Tistrella bauzanensis: one gene and its partner. The protein of the gene in region 2 interacts with the protein of the main gene of each other region in a pairwise test. Links are inferred from orthologs where the notes say so. Each region holds a gene or a part of one and is shown on either strand. Other genes may lie near its edges.

The links.
Region 1: the proteins of IEW15_RS23205 (region 2) and IEW15_RS09965 interact in binary tests that used the Escherichia coli proteins (3 or more experiments, as listed by UniProt). The link is inferred for Tistrella bauzanensis from one-to-one orthologs.

Annotation. Positions count from the first base shown.
Region 1 is NZ_BMDZ01000019.1:23,505-40,271, reverse strand. The notes cover bases 1-2,847. They hold IEW15_RS09965 (two-component system sensor histidine kinase NtrB), read left to right. Parts: upstream 1-773; coding sequence 774-1,922; downstream 1,923-2,847. Other genes in these bases: ntrC (nitrogen regulation protein NR(I)), read left to right, coding at 1,938-2,847; dusB (tRNA dihydrouridine synthase DusB), read left to right, coding at 1-594. In the rest of the region: more of ntrC, read left to right, coding at 2,848-3,422; IEW15_RS09955 (sensor histidine kinase NtrY-like), read left to right, coding at 3,515-5,914; nitrogen assimilation response regulator NtrX, read left to right, coding at 5,919-7,304; Trk system potassium transporter TrkA, read left to right, coding at 7,351-8,727; IEW15_RS09940 (HAD family hydrolase), read left to right, coding at 8,791-9,489; RNA chaperone Hfq, read left to right, coding at 9,661-9,930; GTPase HflX, read left to right, coding at 10,163-11,515; co-chaperone GroES, read left to right, coding at 11,679-11,969; groL (chaperonin GroEL), read left to right, coding at 12,086-13,732; IEW15_RS09915 (SDR family NAD(P)-dependent oxidoreductase), read right to left, coding at 13,952-14,707; mazG (nucleoside triphosphate pyrophosphohydrolase), read right to left, coding at 14,756-15,592; IEW15_RS09905 (LLM class flavin-dependent oxidoreductase), read right to left, coding at 15,763-16,767.
Region 2 is NZ_BMDZ01000096.1:173-3,662, reverse strand. The notes cover bases 1-2,804. They hold IEW15_RS23205 (P-II family nitrogen regulator), read right to left. Parts: upstream 1,670-2,804; coding sequence 1,331-1,669; downstream 1-1,330. Other genes in these bases: IEW15_RS23200 (aminotransferase), read left to right, coding at 2,102-2,804; IEW15_RS23210 (hypothetical protein), read left to right, coding at 1,146-1,322; glnA (type I glutamate--ammonia ligase), read right to left, coding at 1-968. Outside these bases: more of IEW15_RS23200, read left to right, coding at 2,805-3,307. UniProt on the Escherichia coli protein: P-II indirectly controls the transcription of the glutamine synthetase gene (glnA). P-II prevents NR-II-catalyzed conversion of NR-I to NR-I-phosphate, the transcriptional activator of GlnA. When P-II is uridylylated to P-II-UMP, these events are reversed.

The DNA of each region.
Region 1 (16,767 bases), on a different replicon or contig from region 2:
AAGATGCGCCTGGGGTGGGACGAGGGCAGCCTGACGGCCCCGGACCTGGCTGCACGGCTTGAACAGGCCGGCGCGCGGCTGATCACCGTGCATGGCCGCACGCGCGCCCAGCTCTATCGCGGTGCCGCCGATCCGGCCGGCATCGCCGCCGTCCGCCGGCGTGTCCGGATACCGTTGATCGCCAATGGCGACGTGATCTGTACCGCCGATGCCCGGCGGCTGCTGATGCAGACCGGCGCCGACGGCGTGATGGTGGCCCGCGCGACCATGGGCCGGCCCTGGTTGCCGGCGCAGATCATGGCCGGGCTCAGCGGCATGGATGACGATGCGGTGGTGCCCGATACTGCCGGCATCTGGGCCCTGGCCCGTGATCATTTCGACCTGGCGCTGACGCATTATGGAGAACAGAAGGGCCGGCGGGTGATCCGCAAGCATCTCGATGCCTATGCGACATCGGCCGGTGCCGGGCGGATCGTGCGCGATGCCCTGGTCCGAACCGATGATGCCGGCGCCGTGCGCGACCGGCTGGCGGCATTGGCCGACGGACCGGTGGGCCCGGCCGATCTCGCCCGCATGTTTGGAGCGGCCGCATGACCGAGCGCCGTCGGGCTGTCACACCCGCAGATGATCGACCAACCCCCGACCCCGCCGCCATGGCCGCCGCACCCATGGAGACCGCCCGTGACCGCAATGGCCAGGACGGACCGGCGGAGGAGGGCCTGTCCACGCCAGCCGGAGAGGCCGACGGCCTGTCCGCCCCCCCCCGCCAGCGCATGTGGAAAGGTCTGGCCCAGACCATGGCTCTGACCAGTTTCGGCCGGAAGCGCCGGCCATCGAAATCGCCGGTTCCCGGCGATGCCATCCTCGACGCCTTGCCCCATCCGGTTCTGGTGGTGGCGAGTGACGACCGTATCCTTTATGGCAATCCCGCGGCCGAACAGTTTTTCGGCACCGGCATCTCGGTGCTGATCGGATCGGCGCTGACCGAGTTCATCCGCTATGACAGCCCGCTGATGGAACTGATCCGCAAGGGTCTGGCGGAAGGCGTATCGGGCCTGCATGAGTATGACATCGTGATCGACGGGCCGCGCACCGGCAGCCGGCTGGTCGATGTGCAGGTGGCGCCGATCGTCGACGCCAGCACGGCCGGTCCGGCGGTGCTGCTGTCGCTGATCGAACGCTCCATGGCCCACAAGATCGACCGCCAGTTGACCCATCGCGGCGCCGCGCGCTCGATCACCGGCATGGCCATGGCGCTGGCCCACGAGATCAAGAACCCGCTATCGGGTATCCGGGGCGCCGCACAGCTGCTGGAATACAATGTTCCGGAAGGCGACCGGATGCTGACTCAGCTGATCTGCAAGGAAGCCGACCGGATCGTGAACCTGATCGGCCGCATGGAACAGTTCTCGGACGGCCGGCCGATCGAACGCGAACCGGTGAACATCCATGTGGTTCTGGAACATGTCCGCCGGCTGGCGCAGAACGGCTTCGCCAGCCATGTCCGGTTCATCGAGCATTACGACCCGTCCCTGCCGCCGGTGTTCGGCCACCACGACATGCTGGTGCAGATCTTTCTGAATCTGGTGAAGAATGCCGCCGAGGCAGTGCCGGAGGAGGGTGGCGAGATCACCATGACCACCGCCTTCCAGCACGGTCTGCGGGTTCAGGTGCCCGGCACCCGCGAGCGGCTGGACCTGCCGCTGGTGGTGACAGTGCAGGACAATGGCCAGGGCGTCCCCGAAGACATCCGCGCCAACCTGTTCGATCCGTTCGTGACGACAAAGCCCTCGGGCACCGGCCTTGGCCTGTCGCTGGTCGCCAAGGCGGTCAACGATCATGGCGGGGTGATCGAGGTCGACAGCCGCCCCCGGCGCACCGTGTTCAAGGTGATGCTGCCCATGTACAACTCCAAGGCCTGAAGGAACGCAGACGCGATGGAGCCCGCAACCATCCTGGTCGCCGATGACGACCGCAGCATCTGCACCGTTCTGCATCAGGCGCTGAGCCGTGCCGGCCATACGGTCCGCACCACCGGCACCGCCGCATCCTTGTGGCGGATGGTGGAAGACGGCGACGGCGATCTGGTCATCACCGATGTGGTGATGCCCGACGAGAACGCGCTGGACCTGCTGCCGCGCATCAAACGCCTGCGCCCCAATCTGCCGGTTATCGTGATGACCGCGCAGAAGACCCTGTTGACCGCCGTGAAGGCCACTGAACGCGGCGCGTTCGAATATCTGCCCAAGCCTTTCGATCTGAACGAACTTCTGCGGATCGTGCAGCGGGCGCTGAACACCCGGCGTGGCGATGCGCCGCTGCCGGCGCTGGACCCGCGCAGCCAGCCGCAGGCCGATGAGGAAATGCCGCTGGTCGGCCGCTCGCCGTCGATGCAGGAAGTCTATCGGGTCATGGCCCGGATCATGGGCACCGACCTGACGGTGATGATCACCGGCGAAAGCGGCACCGGCAAAGAACTGGTGGCGCGGGCGCTGCATGACTATGGCAAGCGCCGGGGTGGACCCTTCGTCGCCATCAACATGGCGGCGATCCCGCGTGATCTGATCGAGAGTGAGATGTTCGGTCACGAGAAGGGCGCCTTCACCGGTGCCGCCCAGCGCAAGACCGGCCGCTTCGAACAGGCCCAGGGCGGCACGCTGTTCCTGGACGAGATCGGCGACATGCCGCTGGATGCGCAGACCCGGCTGTTGCGCGTGCTGCAGGAAGGCGAGTTCACCACCGTCGGCGGCCGCACGCCGATCCGGGCCGATGTGCGGATCATCGCCGCCACCCATCGCGATCTGCGCCAGCTGATCCAGCAGGGGCTGTTCCGCGAGGATCTGTTTTATCGCCTGAACGTGGTGCCGGTGCGTCTGCCCCCGTTGCGGGAACGGCGCGAGGACATCGCCGACCTCGCCCGCCATTTCCTGAAGCTGGCCTGCGACCAGGGACTGCCGCTGAAGAGCCTGTCCGCCGATGCAGTCGAGGTTTTGAGCGCCTATCACTGGCCGGGCAATGTCCGCGAGCTGGAAAACCTGATGCGGCGTCTGGCGGCGCTGTCGGCGGAAGACGTGATCTATCGCCCCGATATCGAAGGCGAATTCGCCGAGCCGCTGCCGGCCGACGACGATCGCCGTCGGGGCGGCAGCCTGGGCGAGGCGATCGATTTCCATCTGGCGGAGTATTTCGATGCCCATGACGACGGTCTGCCACCCGCGGGGCTGTATGACCGCATCCTGCGCGAGGTCGAGCGGCCGCTGATCGAACGCACCCTGGTCGCCACCCGCGGCAATCAGATCAAGGCGGCGCAGGTGCTGGGCCTGAACCGCAACACGCTGCGCAAGAAGATCCGCGATCTGGCGATCGAGGTGACCCGCGGGGGCGAGCCAACCCGTATCGGTGGTGGTCCGTCCGGCCGATGAGCGATACCGACCGGCCAGAACCGCACCAGACAGGTCCGGAGGATCAACGACCGGACGGCGCCGCACGTCCGGTATCGCCGCCGTCATCGACTATGCGCAGCAAGGCCGATGACGCGCGCCGCGAACGCTATGCCGGTCGTATCGCCGGCAGTTTCGGCCGACGGATGACCGTGCTGTTCGCCCGTATCCGACCGGGGCGGATCTTCACCATCGCGCTGCTGGTCGCGGCACTGGCATCGGGCGTCGCGACCTATCTGGCATTGACCGGGCTGTCGTTCTTCGGCGGCAACTGGGGCAGCGAGGCCCGTGCCGATGCCAGCACGGTATTCATTCTGCTGAATGTCGATCTGGCATTGCTGCTGCTGCTGGTGGGTGTGCTGGCCCATGGGCTGATCCGACTGTGGCTGCAACGCCGCCGGCGATCGGCGGGATCACGGCTGCAATTGCGGCTGGTGACGCTGTTCGCCTTGGTGGCCGCGCTACCGGCGATCGTGGTGATGGTGTTCTCGGCGCTGTTCTTCGATTTCGGCATCCAGACCTGGTTCAACGAACGGGTGCGCACCGCGCTGAACCAGTCCAATGCCGTGGCGCGCGCCTATCTGCTTGAACATCAGCGCACGATCCGCGCCGATGTCATTGCCATGGCGGCCGATATCGATCGCGAGGCCCTGACCACCTTCGATGCATCAGGGCGGCTGCAACGGCTGCTGGAAATCCAGGCGGCGCTGCGCAATCTGCCGGAGGCCATGGTGTTTCGGGGTGATGGCCGCATCCTGGCCCGCAGTGAATTGAGCTTCAGCCTGGAATTCGCCACCGTGCCCCAGCCGCTGCTGGATCAGGCGCGGCGTGGCGATGTGGTGCTGCTGACCGATCGTCAGGACGACCGGGTGCGGGCGCTGATCCAGGTGCAGAGCCTGGGCGATGTCTTCCTGTATGTCGGCCGCTTCGTCGACAGTGCCGTGCTCGACCACATGGAGCAGGTCAACCGCGCGGTCAGCCAGTATGACGAGGCCGAAAGCCGCAGGTCCGGCATTCAGCTGACCTTCACCGGCCTGTTCGTGCTGATCGCGCTGGTTCTGCTGCTGGCGGCGGTGTGGATCGGCTTTCTGGTCGCCCGTTCGATCGCGCGGCCGATGAGCCAGCTGGTCGGTGCCGCCGAACGCGTGCGCAGCGGCGACCTGCGCGCCCAGGTGCCTGAGGGCCGCGAGGACGACGAGGTCGGCATCCTGGCCCGTGCCTTCAACCGTATGACCCGTCAGTTGGCCGCCCAGCGCGAGGCTCTGCTGGCGGCCAACCGCCAGATCGACACCCGGCGCCGGTTCACCGAGAAGGTGCTGGAAGGGGTGTCGGCGGGGGTGATCGGCCTGGATGCCGATCATCGGGTCAATCTGGCCAACCGGTCGGCGCTGTCGCTGCTTGGCCTCGATTTCGATCAGGCGGTCGACCGGCCGATGGTGGACCTGCTGCCGGCGCTGGAACCGCTGCTGGCGCGGCTGGTCGACCGCCCGGATCGGGTGGTTCAGGCGCAGATCGAAGCCGACCCGGGCGGGCGCCATCGCAATCTGATGGTGCGTCTGGCCGCCGATATCATCTCGACCCGCGACAGCGGGCCGGCCGCCCCGGTCGGCGTGGTCATCACCTTCGACGACATCACCGATCTGATGGTGGCGCAACGCACCGCCGCCTGGTCGGACGTGGCGCGCCGTATCGCTCACGAGATCAAGAACCCGCTGACCCCCATCCAACTGTCGGCCGAACGCCTGAAACGCCGCTACCTGAAAGAGATCACCTCCGATCCCGATACCTTTGTCGCCTGCACTGATACCATCATCCGTCAGGTCGGCGATATCGGCCGCATGGTGAACGAGTTCTCGTCCTTCGCCCGTATGCCCCAGCCGGTGATGACCGACGTCGATCTGGGACCGCTGGTGCGTGAATCTGTGATCACTCAACGCCTTGGCCGCCCCGAACTGGGATTCGAATTCACCCGCCCGGACGTGCCTGTCCTGGTGCGGGCAGACAGCCGGCTGTTGGGACAGGCCCTCACCAATCTTCTGGTGAATGCCGGACAGGCCGTTGATACCATTGCCGAAGCCGAAGGTGTGCCGGCGCGTGATCTGCCCCCGGAGCGGCGGCGCATCGTCGTCGCCATCGAGGCCCGCGACCGGCTGGCACAGATCACCGTCACCGATGCCGGGCGCGGTCTGCCCGAGAGCTTGAAGGGCAGGCTGACTGAGCCCTATGTCACAACGAAGGCCAAGGGAACGGGTTTGGGCCTCGCCATCGTGCGCAAGATCATGGAAGATCACGGCGGCCGCGTGTCGATCGACGACAGGCGGGACAGCGACGGACGCATTCTCGGCGCCGTCGCCACGCTTGAACTGCCTCTGGCTGCCCCGGTCTCCGTCGCCGGTGCGGTTACCCCTGAAATCCGGCCGACCCCGCCAAGCCAAGACGGTCCTATCAGCGAACCTGGTTCTACAAGGCCCTGACGCGATGCCATCGGACATTCTGATCGTCGATGACGAGGACGACATCCGGCACCTCGTCGCCGAACTGCTCCGTGATGAGGGCTATACCGCCCGCACCGCGCGCAACAGCGACGAGGCGCTGGGGGAAGTTGCCGCCCGTCTCCCCGATATGGTGCTGCTCGACATCTGGCTCGACGGCAGCCGGCTCGACGGCATGGAGATTCTGGCCGAGATCGTGCGCGAGCATCCCGGCCTGCCGGTGGTGATGTTCAGCGGCCACGGCACCATCGAGACCGCGGTGACGGCGATCCGCGACGGTGCCTATGATTTCATCGAGAAGCCGTTCAAATCGGACCGGCTGCTGCTGGTGGTCCGCAATGCGATCGAACAGGCGAAGCTGCGCCGCGAGATCGCCGACCTGAAGAAGCGCGCCGGTATCGATGCCGAACTGATCGGCGGATCGGCGGCGATCAGGCAGCTGCGCCACACGATCGAGCGGGTGGCGCCGACGAACAGCCGCGTGCTGGTCACCGGCCCCGCCGGTGCCGGCAAGGAAGTGGCGGCGCGGCGCGTACACATGCAGTCGAAGCGCGCAGAGGCGCCGTTCGTGGTGCTGAACTGCGCGATCATGACCCCCGACCGGGTCGAGGCCGAGCTGTTCGGCGCCGAACCCGGCGCGCTGGGCCCAGAGACGCCACGCAAGCTGGGCCTGTTCGAACAGGCCCATTCGGGCACGTTGTTCCTGGACGAAGTGTCGGACCTGCCGCTCGAAACCCAGGGCAAGGTGGTGCGGGCGCTGCACGAACAGCGTTTCACCCGTCTTGGCGGCGAACGGCCGATCGAGGTGGATGTGCGTGTGGTGGCGGCGACCAACCGCGACCTCGGCACCGAGATCCAGGCCGGACGGTTCCGCGAGGATCTGTTCTATCGCCTGAACGTGGTGCCGTTGCGCGTGCCCAGCCTGAAGGAACGCCGCGACGACATCCCGGATCTGGCGCGCCATTTCATGGTGCGGGCGGCCGGGCTGTCGGGTCTGCCGGCGCGCAGTCTGGGCGCCGATGCGCTGGCCGTGCTTCAGGCCGGCGAGTGGCCGGGCAATGTCAGGCAGTTGCGCAATGTCATCGAATGGCTGCTGATCATGGCACCGGGCGACGTCCAGGCCGAGATCCGGGCCGAAATGCTGCCGCCGGAACTGGGGGCAGGGGCGCCGGCCCTGGTCAATCCGTCGGAAGATGGCGAGATCATGGGCCTGCCGCTGCGCGATGCGCGCGAGGTGTTCGAGCGCAACTATCTGAAGGCACAGGTGGCGCGGTTCAACGGCAATGTGTCGCGCACGGCAAGCTTCGTCGGCATGGAACGTTCGGCCCTGCACCGCAAGCTCAAGAGCCTCGGCATCAACACCTCGTCGTAAATCCCTGTCCTGATCACAGGGTGCGGCCCCCGGAAGGCAGGCGTACATGAAGGTCATCATCTGCGGTGCCGGCCAGGTGGGCTATAACATCGCCCGGTCGCTCGCCCGTGAAGACAATGACATCACGGTCATCGACCAGTCGGAAGATCTGATCCGGAAGCTGTCGGAGAGCCTGGATATCAAGGGGCTGATCGGCTATGCCTCGCATCCGGACGTGCTGGAACAGGCCGGCGCCGCCGATGCCGACATGCTGATCGCGGTGACCGCGTCGGACGAGGTGAACATGGTCGCCTGTCAGGTGGCCCATGCCCTGTTCAACGTGCCGACCAAGATCGCGCGCGTGCGTCATCAGGGCTATCTGCAGCCGATGTGGGCCGACCTGTTCAGCCGCGAGAACCTGCCGATCGACGTGATCATCTCGCCGGAGCTGGAGGTCGCGCGCGCCATCGGCCGGCGGCTGAAGGTGCCGGGTGCCACCGACGTCATCCCATTTGCCGGCGACCGGGTCTATCTGGTCAGCCTGAAGGCCGATGCGGCCTGTCCGGTGGTCAACACGCCGCTGGCGCAGTTGACCGAGCTGTTTCCCGACCTGACCTTGCGTATCGTCGCCATCATCCGCGGCGACCGGATGATGGTGCCGACCCCGCGTGACCAGATCCTGCCCGGCGACCAGATCTATTTCGTCGCCGACCGCGAGCACGTGCCGCGGGCGATGGCGATCTTCGGCTTCGAGGAGCGCGAGGCCCGGCGGATCGTCGTGGTCGGTGGCGGCAATATCGGCCTGTTCCTGACCGTGCAGTTGGAAAAGCTGCAACCACGGCTGAACATCAAGCTGATCGAAGCCGATCGCCACCGCGCCGAGCGCATTGCCGACCGGCTGAGCCATTCGCTGGTGCTGTCGGGCAGCGGGCTGGATCCCGACCTGTTGGGTGACGCCAATATCAGCCATGCCGAAACCATCGTCACCGTCACCAATGACGATGAGTCCAACATCCTGTCGGCGCTGCTGGCCAAGCGGCTGGGCTGCAAACGGGCGATGGCGCTGGTCAACAACCCGACCTATCCGCCGCTGATCAGTTCTCTGGGTGTGGATGTGGTGATCAACCCGCGGGCCGTGACCGTCTCACGCATCCTGCAGCATGTCCGGCGCGGCCGCATTCATGCGGTCTACAGCCTGCATGATGGCGGCGGCGAGATCATTGAGGCGGATGCGCTGGAGACCTCGCCGCTGGTCGGCCGGCCGCTGCGCGACACCGCGCTGCCCCCGGGCGTGATCATCGGTGCCGTGGTTCGCGACGGCAAGGTGATGGCGCCGGATGGCGACACCATCATCAAGGTGCGCGACCGCATCGTGCTGTTCGCCCTGGCCGACAGCATCCGCAAGGTGGAGAAGCTGTTCTCGGTGCGGTTGGAATTCTTCTGAGCCCGGCCGGGCCGCCCGGACCCAGGCCCCCAATGCCATGAACCGACATCAGGAGCATCGCGCATGACCGCGATCGACGACGCCACGGCCTTCGCCCGGCTGCCGCTGCCGGCTGCCGTGCTGTTCGACTGGGATCACACCCTGGTCGACGCCTGGGGCGCGATTCTGGCGGCCTATAACGACGTGATGATCGCCTTTGGTCAGCCACCGGTGCTGACGCCGGAAGAGGGCCGGCTGCGCATCCGACGGTCGATGCGCGACACCTTTCCCGATCTGTTCGGCGATCGCTGGCAGGAAGCGGCCTTGTATTTCAAATCGGCCTATGCCGCGCGCCATCTGGATCTGCTGACCGCCATGGACGGTGCCGCCGATCTGCTGGACCTGCTGGCACGGGCCGGGGTGCCGGTCGGCGTGGTCAGCAACAAGCAGGGGCCATTCCTGCGTGCGGAAGCCGGGCATCTGGGCTGGACCAGCCGCTTCACGGCACTGGTGGGGGCGGGCGATGCCGCGCGGGACAAGCCCGATGCGGCACCGGTTGCCATGGCCCTGGCGCCGATGGCGGTCGCGGCCGGGCCGGATGTGTGGTTCGTGGGCGATGCGCTGGTGGATATGGACTGTGCCACGGCCGCCGGCTGCACCGGCATTCTGCTGGTCCATGATGGCGCGAGCCTCGATGACGGGGCGCTTGCCCGCGCATCGATCAGGGTTGTCGATTGCCGCCACCTGCATGACCTTGTAACTTCGGCGATGGGTCTTACCTGATCGGTCGGTCCGATATGGCAAGGCCCGGGCCGGCGTGTGATGGCACGCGGTAACTGGACGGGGGACGTCCGGCACCGGCTCGACAAAGATCCCGGCTAAGGCCCAGAAAGCGGCCGCGGCGGCCGGGAGATAGATCAAACTCGCCGCATGATAACAAGAAGGGGTGCCTCCATGGCGTCTGAGAAGAACCAGAATCTCCAGGATGTGTTTCTGAATTACATCCGGAAGAACAAGACTCCCGTGACCGTCTTCCTGGTCAATGGTGTCAAGCTTCAGGGTGTTGTGACCTGGTTCGACAACTTCTCCGTGCTTTTGCGGAGGGACGGGCACAGTCAGCTCGTCTATAAGCATGCGATCTCGACCGTGATGCCGACTGTACCGGTGCAGTTGTTCGACCCCCAGGCCCAGGGCGAACGTGACAAGGAGCACGGGGACCACTGACCCGGCCGCAGACAGCGCCACCGTTGCTGGCGGCGGTGGCGCCCTCCGGCTGGTCGACCAATATCTAACAGACTGGGGCCGCCGCGGTATCGCTGGCGGCCTTTCCTGATGACATCGACGTCTGATGACATCAACCTTGAGCGACGTTCTGTCGCGATCACGCCTTGCGCATGGCGCATGAAGGAGCGGCTTGTCCGACGATCAGATCAAATTGAGAACCGGTGACGACGGTATGGGCGATGGACCGGCCCGGGCACTGGTGCTCCAACCGGACATCAAGCAACAACGCCGCAGCCGTGGCCCGGCGCCGGCTGCCGCTCTGGTGGATGACGATCCCGACGCGATCCGCGGCATGCGTGCGCGACTGGACGAGGGCATGGCCCTGACCACGGCCCTTGGGCTTGAGGTCGCCGAGGGCGTCGTGGTGTCGGTGGCGCGGGCGCGCCCGGCCACCTTGTTCGGCTCCGGTAAGGTCGACGAGATCAAGGCACAGCTTGAGGCCGCCCCGGTCGATCTGGTGGTGATCAACCGGCCGCTGACACCGATCCAGCAGCGCAATCTTGAAAAGGCCTGGAACGTCAAGGTCATCGACCGGATCTGGCTGATCCTGGAAATCTTCGCCGATCGGGCACGGACCCGGGAAGGCCGGCTTCAGGTGGAGCTGGCGCGGCTCGGATATCAGCGCAGCCGTCTGGTGCGCAGCTGGACCCATCTTGAACGCCAGCGCGGTGGCCGCGGCTTCCTGGCCGGCCCCGGTGAAAGCCAGATCGAGACCGACCGCCGGATCATCGACGACAAGGTCGCGAAGCTGAAGCTGCAACTGATCGAGGTGGTCCGTACCCGTGAACTGCACCGAAAGAACCGCCGTGAGGTGCCCTATCCGGTGGTGGCGCTGGTCGGTTATACCAATGCCGGCAAGTCGACCCTGTTCAACCGGGTGACCGGTGCGGCGGTGGTCGCCAAGGATATGCTGTTCGCGACCCTGGATCCGACCATGCGGGCCCTGGAACTGCCCTCAGGCCGCAGGATCATCCTGTCCGACACGGTGGGCTTCGTATCCGAATTGCCGACCGGCCTGATCGCCGCCTTCCGCGCGACGCTGGAAGAGGTGAAGGAAGCGGCGCTGATCATCCATGTCCGCGACATCGCCGACCCCGATACCGCGGCCCAGCGCCGCGACGTGCTTCAGGTGCTGGGCGAGCTGGGCCTGGGACATCGCCTGCCGCATGACGTTCTGGAATTCCGCAACAAGCTGGACCTGCTCGATGGCGATGCACGCGATCAGGTTCTGAACGAAGCGGCGCGTGCCGACGACGCGGTCGCAGGATCGTCGATGACCGGCGAGGGGCTCGACGGGCTGCTGCGCGCCATCGATGCAAGGCTCGCGGTCGGCGACGAACTGGCCGATTTCGACGTGCCGCACAGCGATGGCCAGGCGCTGGCCTGGCTCTATGCCCATGGCGAAGTGGCGGCACGCGCGGATGACGAGGCGGCAGCCCATGTCTCGGTCCGCCTGAAACCCCAGGACATCTCCCGCTTTCAGGCCCGCTGGCCCCATCTTTCCGCGCCGGATTCCGACACATGATTTTTTTCGGCCGGCCGGTGATTTTTTTCGGCCGGCCGTCCTTGAACGAATTGCTAGCACTCTTACCTGAGGAGTGCTAAACAGCCCGCGTGATGCTGGCGATAACCGCATCCCCGCGGGCCGGCACATCCTCAGAGAACCGCTCAGACTGGAGAGATTACCCATGGCGATTCGTCCGCTGCATGATCGCGTCGTTGTGCGCCCGATCGAGCAGGAGCAGAAGACGGCCGGCGGCATCATTATCCCCGACACCGCCAAGGAGAAGCCGCAGCAGGGCGAAGTTGTTGCGGTGGGCAATGGCACCCGCGGCGACGACGGCAAGCTGGTGGCGCTCGACGTGAAGGTCGGCGATCGCGTGCTTTACGGCAAGTGGTCGGGCACCGAGGTGAAGGTCGATGGCCAGGACGTTCTGATCCTGAAGGAGCAGGACATTTTCGGCGTGATCGAGGGCTGATCCCTCTCAACGGCCGCATCTCTGGCCCCGGGTGACCGGGGCCAATGACGATCTTCAGGGATGCCGCGCCCATACGGGTGCGCCCCTGTCACAATTCGAGCTTTCGAGGAACGAACATGGCTGCCAAGGAAATCAAGTTTGGTAATGACGCCCGCGTCAAGATTCAGCGCGGTGTCGACGCCCTTGCCAATGCCGTGAAGGTGACGCTGGGCCCCAAGGGCCGCAACGTCGTGATCGAGAAGTCCTTCGGTGCGCCACGCATCACCAAGGACGGCGTCTCGGTCGCCAAGGAAATCGAGCTGTCGGACAAGTTCGAGAACATGGGCGCCCAGCTCGTTCGCGAAGTTGCCTCGCGCACGGCCGACAATGCCGGTGACGGCACCACCACCGCCACCGTCCTCGCCCAGGCGATCTTCAACGAGGGCCTCAAGTCGGTTGCCGCCGGCATGAACCCGATGGATCTGAAGCGCGGCATCGATCAGGCGGTGATCAAGGTCGTCGAGACCCTGAAGACCCGGTCGAGCCCGATCAACACCTCGGACGAGATTTCGCAGGTCGGCACGATTTCGGCCAATGGCGAGCGTGAGATCGGCGAGATGATCGCCGAGGCCATGCAGAAGGTTGGCAAGGAAGGCGTCATCACGGTCGAGGAGGCGAAGAGCCTGCTGACCGAGCTGGACGTGGTCGAGGGCATGCAGTTCGATCGCGGCTATGTCTCGCCGTATTTCGTCACCAATGCCGAGAAGATGGAAGCCGAGCTTGAGAGCCCGCTGATCCTTCTCTACGAGAAGAAGCTGTCGAGCCTCCAGCCGATGCTGCCGGTGCTTGAGTCGGTGGTTCAGCAGAACCGCCCGCTGCTGATCATCGCCGAGGACGTCGAAGGCGAGGCCATGGCCACCTTGGTGGTCAACAAGCTGCGCGGCGGCCTGCGCGTCGCGGCCGTCAAGGCCCCCGGCTTCGGCGATCGCCGCAAGGCCATGCTGCAGGACATCGCGATCCTGACCGGCGGCCAGGTGATCTCGGAAGATCTGGGCATCAAGCTTGAGACTGTCACCATCGACATGCTCGGCACCGCCAAGATGGTCCGCATCACCAAGGACGACACCACCATCGTCGACGGTGCGGGCGAGAAGGACGAGATCCAGGGCCGCGTGGCGCAGATCAAGGCGCAGATCGAGGAGACCACCTCGGACTACGACCGTGAGAAGCTCCAGGAGCGTCTGGCGAAGCTGGCCGGCGGCGTCGCGGTGATCCGCGTCGGTGGCGCCAGCGAGACCGAGGTGAAGGAGCGCAAGGACCGCGTCGACGACGCGCTGCATGCAACCCGCGCCGCGGTCGAAGAGGGCATCGTTCCCGGCGGCGGTACCGCGCTGCTGTATGCCATCTCGGCGCTCGAAGGCCTGGCTGGCGCCAATGCCGACCAGACCACCGGCATCGACATCGTCCGCCGTGCGCTGAGCCGTCCGGTTCGCCAGATCGCCGACAATGCCGGCGTCGATGGCGCGGTGATCGCCGGCAAGCTGCTGGAGAGCACCGACACCAACTGGGGCTTCGACGCCCAGAAGGGCGAGTATACCGACCTGGTGAAGGCCGGCATCATCGACCCGGTGAAGGTTGTCCGCAGCGCCCTGCAGGACGCTGCATCGGTTGTCGGTCTGCTGATCACCACCGAGGCGATGATCGCCGAGAAGCCCGAGAAGAAGGACTCCGCTCCGGCCGGTGGCATGGGCGGCATGGGTGGCATGGGCGGCATGGATTTCTGATCCAGCCAAACCCGGTCCACCCTGGCCGGAGCCTTCTGGTTCCGGGCAGGATACAAGATCAGGCTGCGGTCCCGGAAACGGGGCCGCAGCCTTTTCTTTTTCAGGTGCGAGCGACCATCTGCCATGCCAACGGTTCGTCGCTCCGCCGCATGCCCACGAAAAATGTCCGCCCGGCACATGCCGGGCGGACGTCTCTTCAGATGATCGTTGCCTGATGCGTCAGCCGCGCTTGATCGCGAAATTGTTGAACGCCTGCATCACCGGCATCAGTTCCAGCGTGTTGACATTCACATGCCGCGGCATCTTGGTCACCCAATGGATGACGCCGGCAATGTCGTCGGCGCTCATCGGGGTCATGCCCTCATAGACCTTCGAGGCACGGCTGTCGTCGCCCGAAAACCGCACCAGACTGAATTCGGTTTCCGCCATGCCCGGCTCGATGCAGGTGACGCGGACGTTGGAGCCCAGAAGGTCGGCGCGCAGGTTAAGCGAGAACTGATGCACGAAGGCCTTGGTGCCGCCATAGACATTGCCGCCCGGATAGGGATAGGTGCCGGCGACCGAGCCCAGATTGATGATGTGGCCGCGATCGCGCGCCACCATGCCCAGCAGCACCGCGCGGGCCATGTAGGTGACGCCCTTGATGTTGGTGTCGATCATGGTGTCCCAGTCGTCCAGATCCGCCGACTGGGCCGGGTTGAGGCCGCGGGCGAGACCGGCATTGTTGATCAGGACGTCGACGGCATCGAACGGTGCGGGCAGGGCGGCGATTGCGGTTTCCACCGCCGCACGGTCGCGGACGTCGAGGGTGACGACGTGAACCTCGCCGCCAAGCTCGGCCTTCAGCGCCTCAAGCCGCTCGGTCCGCCGCCCGATCAGGACGAGGCGATCGCCCGATGCCGCATAGGCGCGGGCGAGGGCGGCACCGAAGCCGGCAGTGGCGCCGGTGATCAGTACGGTCAGACGGTCGGTCATCAAGAAATCTCCCTGGGGGATCTGGTCGGGTGGGTGATGGTCGGGTGGTCAGGTGGCGGCATTGGTGCGAGCCTTTGCCATCTGCCACAAAGCCTCCAGCCGATCGGCATCGACTGGGGCGGATCGTTCTTGCGGATCAAGCTGTTGCTCGACAGACCGGAATCGACGCTCGAACTTGGCATTGGCCAGTCGGAGCGCATCTTCGGCATCCATGTCGAGCTTGCGGGCGAGCTGGGCGACGGTGAACAGCAGGTCGCCGACCTCTTCGCGCATCGCATCGGTCGGGCCGGCAGCCATCGCTTCGCGCAGTTCCGCGGCCTCTTCCTCGACCTTGTCGAGAATGCCGCCGGCATCGGGCCAGTCGAAGCCGATCCGGCCGGCACGCTTGCCGAGTTTGGTGGCTCGCATCAAGGCGGGCAGGGCGCGGCCGACATCGTCCATCAGGCTGGCCGGCTCTGTGGCGACGCCCTTGGCGGCGCGTTCTTCGGCCTTGATATCTTCCCAGCGCCGCTTCACCTGCGGAATGCCGGCTGCATCCGGCGCGGCATCATCGGCAAACACATGCGGATGCCGGCGGATCATCTTGGTGACGATCGCCTCGACCACGTCGGGGAATGCAAAAGCGCCGGCCTCTTCGGCCATGCGCGCGTGGAACACCACCTGAAGCAGCAGGTCGCCAAGTTCGTCGGCGAGATCGGCCATGGCGCCCCGGTCGATGGCGTCGGCGACCTCGTATGCCTCTTCGATGGTATAGGGCGCGATGGTCGAGAAATCCTGCGCCAGATCCCATGGGCATCCGGTGTTCGGATCGCGCAGCCGCGCCATTACCGCGATCAGGGCATCGATCTGGCGGCGGTTGCGGAGGAATGCGGCATCATCGGTCATGACGGGCAGGGCCTTAGGCCTTGAGCGGGTGAGGTCGGAGCGCGGGCGGCCTGGCCCCGGACGGGCACCATCCTCCGGCGCTCCTTTCTACCGCTCCCTCGCCGACCGGTCCATGATGAACCACCTCTGGCCCATGGTGTGGACCGGACGTGGCCCGGTAGATCGATGGATCAGGCCGCGTTGGCGGCGTGATCCCGCAGCTCGGCCACGATGCCGTATGAGCGCTGGCGCGCGGCCTGATCATAGACGGCGGCGTTGATCATGACTTCATTGGCGCCGGTGGCGTCCAGCAGGTGTTCCAGCCCGGCGGCCACCGTCTCACGGCCACCAATGACCGAGGCGCCGAGGAAACTGGCCACAGCCTCGGCCTCACGGGCTGTCCACAGTGCATCCATGCTGTCGACAGGCGGCTGCATCGGCTTCATATCATTGCGGATCAGGTTCAGAATATGCTGCTTGGCCGATGTCGAGAGATAGTCGGCCTCGGCATCGGTTTCGGCGGCGATGACATTGGTGCCGATCATCGCGTATGGCGCGTCCAGCACCTCCGATGGCTCGAAAACGTGACGATAGATCGCCAGGGCCTGCATCATATAGCGTGGCGCGAACTGGCCGGCGAAGGCAAATGGCAGACCAAGACGGCCGGCAAGTTCGGCGCTATAGCCGCTGGAGCCCAGCAGCCAGATCGGCACATTGGTGCCTTCGCCCGGAATCGCGCGCACGGCGTAAGGCGAGGGTGCCTCCGGCGTGCGGAGGTAATTGCGCAGCTCTGCCAGCAGCGGCTGGAAATCGTCGCCCTGAGCGGTCAGGTCACGGCGCAGCGCCCGTGCGGTCATGCCGTCGGTACCCGGCGCCCGGCCAAGCCCCAGATCGATGCGGCCGGGATACAGCGTCTCAAGCGTGCCGAACTGCTCGGCCACGATCAGCGGCGCGTGGTTCGGCAGCATGATGCCACCAGATCCGACTCGGATCGTCGACGTGCCGCCGGCAATATAACCGATCAGCACCGCGGTCGCCGAACTGGCGACACCGGGAATGTTGTGGTGCTCAGCAAGCCAATAGCGGGTGTAACCCAGCCGCTCGACATGGCGGGCCAGCGCCAGGCTGTCGGTGAAGGACTGGGCGATGGTCTGTCCGGCCCGGATCGGCGACAGGTCCAGGACGGAAATCGGGGT
Region 2 (3,490 bases):
AGGCGCTTGTAGCTGTTGGTCGACGGGTTGGTGAAGGCATTCAGCGCCTTCGCATGCTTGATGATGCCGCCGATGTAATAGAGGCACATTTCCGACAGGTCGGCATAGCCCGACCCGGCGAAGAGGGGCTTGCCATCCCGCCAGATCGACTGGTGGGTGTGCATGCCCGAGCCGTTGTCGCCCGAGACCGGCTTCGGCATGAAGGTCACGGTCTTGCCGAAGGCATGGGCGACGTTGTGGACCACATACTTGTACTTCTGCACGCCATCGGCGGTTGCCGTCAGAGTGCCGAAGCCCGTGCCCAGCTCGTGCTGTGCGGGGGCGACCTCATGATGGTGCAGCACCGGGGTCATGCCCACGGCCTTCAGCTGCTCCAGCATCTCGCCACGAATGTCGGCTGCGCTGTCCACCGGCGGCACCGGGAAATAGCCGCCCTTGACCTTCGGACGATGGCCGGTATTGCCCTCGTCATAGCTGCGGCCGCTGTTCGAGGGCAGCTCCAGCTCGTCGACCTCGTAAGAGGCGCCGAACATGCCGACCTTGAAGCGGACATCGTCGAACAGGAAGAACTCCAGTTCGGGACCGAAATAGGCGGTGTCGCCCACGCCGGTATACTTCAGATAGGCTTCGGCACGCAGCGCGGTCGAGCGCGGATCGCGATCATAGCCCTGGCCGGTCGACGGCTCCAGCACGTCGCAGGTCACGACCAGGGTCGGCTGTGCTGCAAAGGGGTCGATGAACACGGTCGAGCAGTCGGGCATCAGGATCATGTCCGACTCGTTGATCGCCTTCCAGCCCGAGATCGACGAACCGTCGAACATCACGCCGTCGGCGAAGGTGCCCTCGTCCACCGCCTCGGCATAATAAGTGGTGTGCTGCCACTTACCGCGCGGGTCGGTGAAACGGAAATCGACAAACTTGATTTCGTTTTCTTTGATCTGTTCAAGGACAGTCTTCGCGTCCGACATTTTCTATCCTGCCTGTTGCATGGCTTGGCTGGACTGCGGTGGTCCCGGGCACTCTCTGAAACGAGACGGCACAAGGACACACCAACCGTTCGGCCCGCCGTCAGGCGTCTGCGGGGGCAGGCCGAGAACTCAAGCATAGGGCACCGTTTGTCTGCGGTGCAGGTAAATNCGACGGTGATGGCTTCATCCGCGACGGTGATGGCTTCATCCGCGACGGTGATGGCTTCATCCGCGACGGTGATGGCTTCATCCGCGACGGTGATGGCTTCATCCGCGACGGTGATGGCTTCATCCGCGACGGTGATGGCTTCATCCGCGACGGTGATGGCGGAAGCTGGCCCGGCCGTCAGGTGACGCGGGGGTCAGAGCGCGTCGTTGCCGCGCTCACCCGTGCGGATGCGGATCGCATCCTCGACCGGGGTGACAAAGATCTTGCCGTCGCCGATCCGGCCGGTATGGGCAGCCTGCTGGATGGCCTCGATCGCCCGCTCGACCTGCGCATCGCCGACCACGATCTCGATCTTCACCTTCGGGAGAAAATCGACGACATATTCGGCGCCACGGTACAGCTCGGTGTGACCCTTCTGGCGCCCGAAGCCCTTGGCCTCGGTCACGGTCATGCCCTGAAGGCCGATCTCGTGCAGCGCCTCCTTCACCTCGTCGAGCTTGAACGGCTTGATGATGGCTTCGATTTTCTTCATCTCGGCGGCTACTCTCGTCAGTCGCGCGCATGGGCCGGAACAACCGGGCCGGCCGTGGTCATGATCGCGTCGTCATGAACCGGGCGTCAAGGTCCGGGGCGGGGGTGTCGGTTGCGCGCGGTCGCGCCGTGCCGTCACCGGCAGGTGGCGCGCACCACCCACACCGACAATCGTTTGCACGGAGCGTGCCAGTTTGTCCAAGTCTCTGGTACATCATGGACAATGCCTCAAATGCCCTGAATGCAGGCCGAGACTAGCAGGATTGGTGGCTAAAAGACAGGCACAGACTGCCTAAATCACAGGCAGGGGTGCCAGCATCTGTGCAGCGCCCTTGTCGCCCCCGGTGGCTTCTGCGATCCTGCGACTTCAGGCTTTCGTCAATCCAACCGGCGATTGAAATATATCGGGTTCGGGCTTCAGCAGGAAAACACCGTGCAGTTCGCCAATCAGATCCTCTCAGGCTATGGCACAACCATCTTCACCGTGATGAGCGCGTTGGCGCAGGAACACGGCGCCGTCAATCTGGGGCAGGGCTTCCCCGATTGGGAGGGGCCGGAAGAGGTCCGCCGCATCGCGGCCGAGGGATTGATGAACGGCTATAACCAATACCCGCCGATGGCCGGTATTCCGGAGCTGCGCCGTGCGGTGGCGGCCCATGACCGCCGCTTCTATGGCATGGATGTCGATCCGATGCGCGAGGTGATCATCACCTCGGGGGCCACCGAGGCGTTGGCCGCCGCCCTGCTGGGCCTGCTCAATCCCGGCGACGAGGTGGTGCTGATCGAGCCGCTTTATGACAGCTATCTGCCGATCGTTCAGCTGGCTGGCGCTGTGCCGCGGCTGGTGCGGGTGGAGCCGCCGTTATGGGATCTGCCGCGCGCGGCGCTGGCGGCGGCATTCGGCCCCAAGACCCGTATGCTGGTGATGAATTCGCCGATGAATCCGACCGGCAAGGTGTTCAGCGATGACGATCTGGCCTTCATCGCCGATCTTGTGAAGGCGCATGACGCGATCGCGGTCTGCGACGAGGTGCATGAGCATCTGGTGTTCGACGGCCGCCGGCACACGCCGCTGATGACCCTGCCGGGGATGCGGGAGCGCACAGTCCGCATTGGCTCGGCCGGCAAGACCTTTTCGCTGACCGGCTGGAAGGTCGGCTATCTGGTGGCGGATGCGCCGATCGCGGCGGCGCTCGGTCGGGCACACCAGTTTCTCACCTTCACCACGCCGCCGAACCTGCAGCAGGCGGTGGCGCACGGGCTGTCGATGGATCGCAGCTATTTCGACGATCTGGCCGCCGGCCTGGCCGCCAAGCGCGATCTTCTGTCCGATGGCCTGCGCCGGGTGGGCTTCGATGTGCTGAAGGCGGACGGCACCTATTTCATCGGCGCCGATATCCGGCCGCTGGTCGGCGAGATGGACGATGCCGAGTTCAGCCGCCGACTGACGATCGAGGCCGGCGTCACCTGCCTGCCGTTCAGTGCCTTCTATCAGGCGGGCGATATCCGCAACTTCGTCCGCTTCTGCTTCTGCAAGCGGGAAAGCGTGCTGGAAGAGGCCGTTGGCCGTCTGGAGCGGTTCTTTGCCGCCGGTGGCTTCACCCGCGCCGATGTGCAAACTGCGGCTGTCGGCGCATAAAGCCCTTGACCGGCAGGGCCGCGGCATATTAGAGAAGCGGCACTTCGGTGGCGGGTGTAGCTCAGTTGGTTAGAGCGCCAGATTGTGGCTCTGGAGGCCGTGGGTTCAATTCCCATCACTCGCCCCATTCCCCCTCATGGGTCACCATGATGCGGACGGACTGAACCGGAGACGGTATGATGC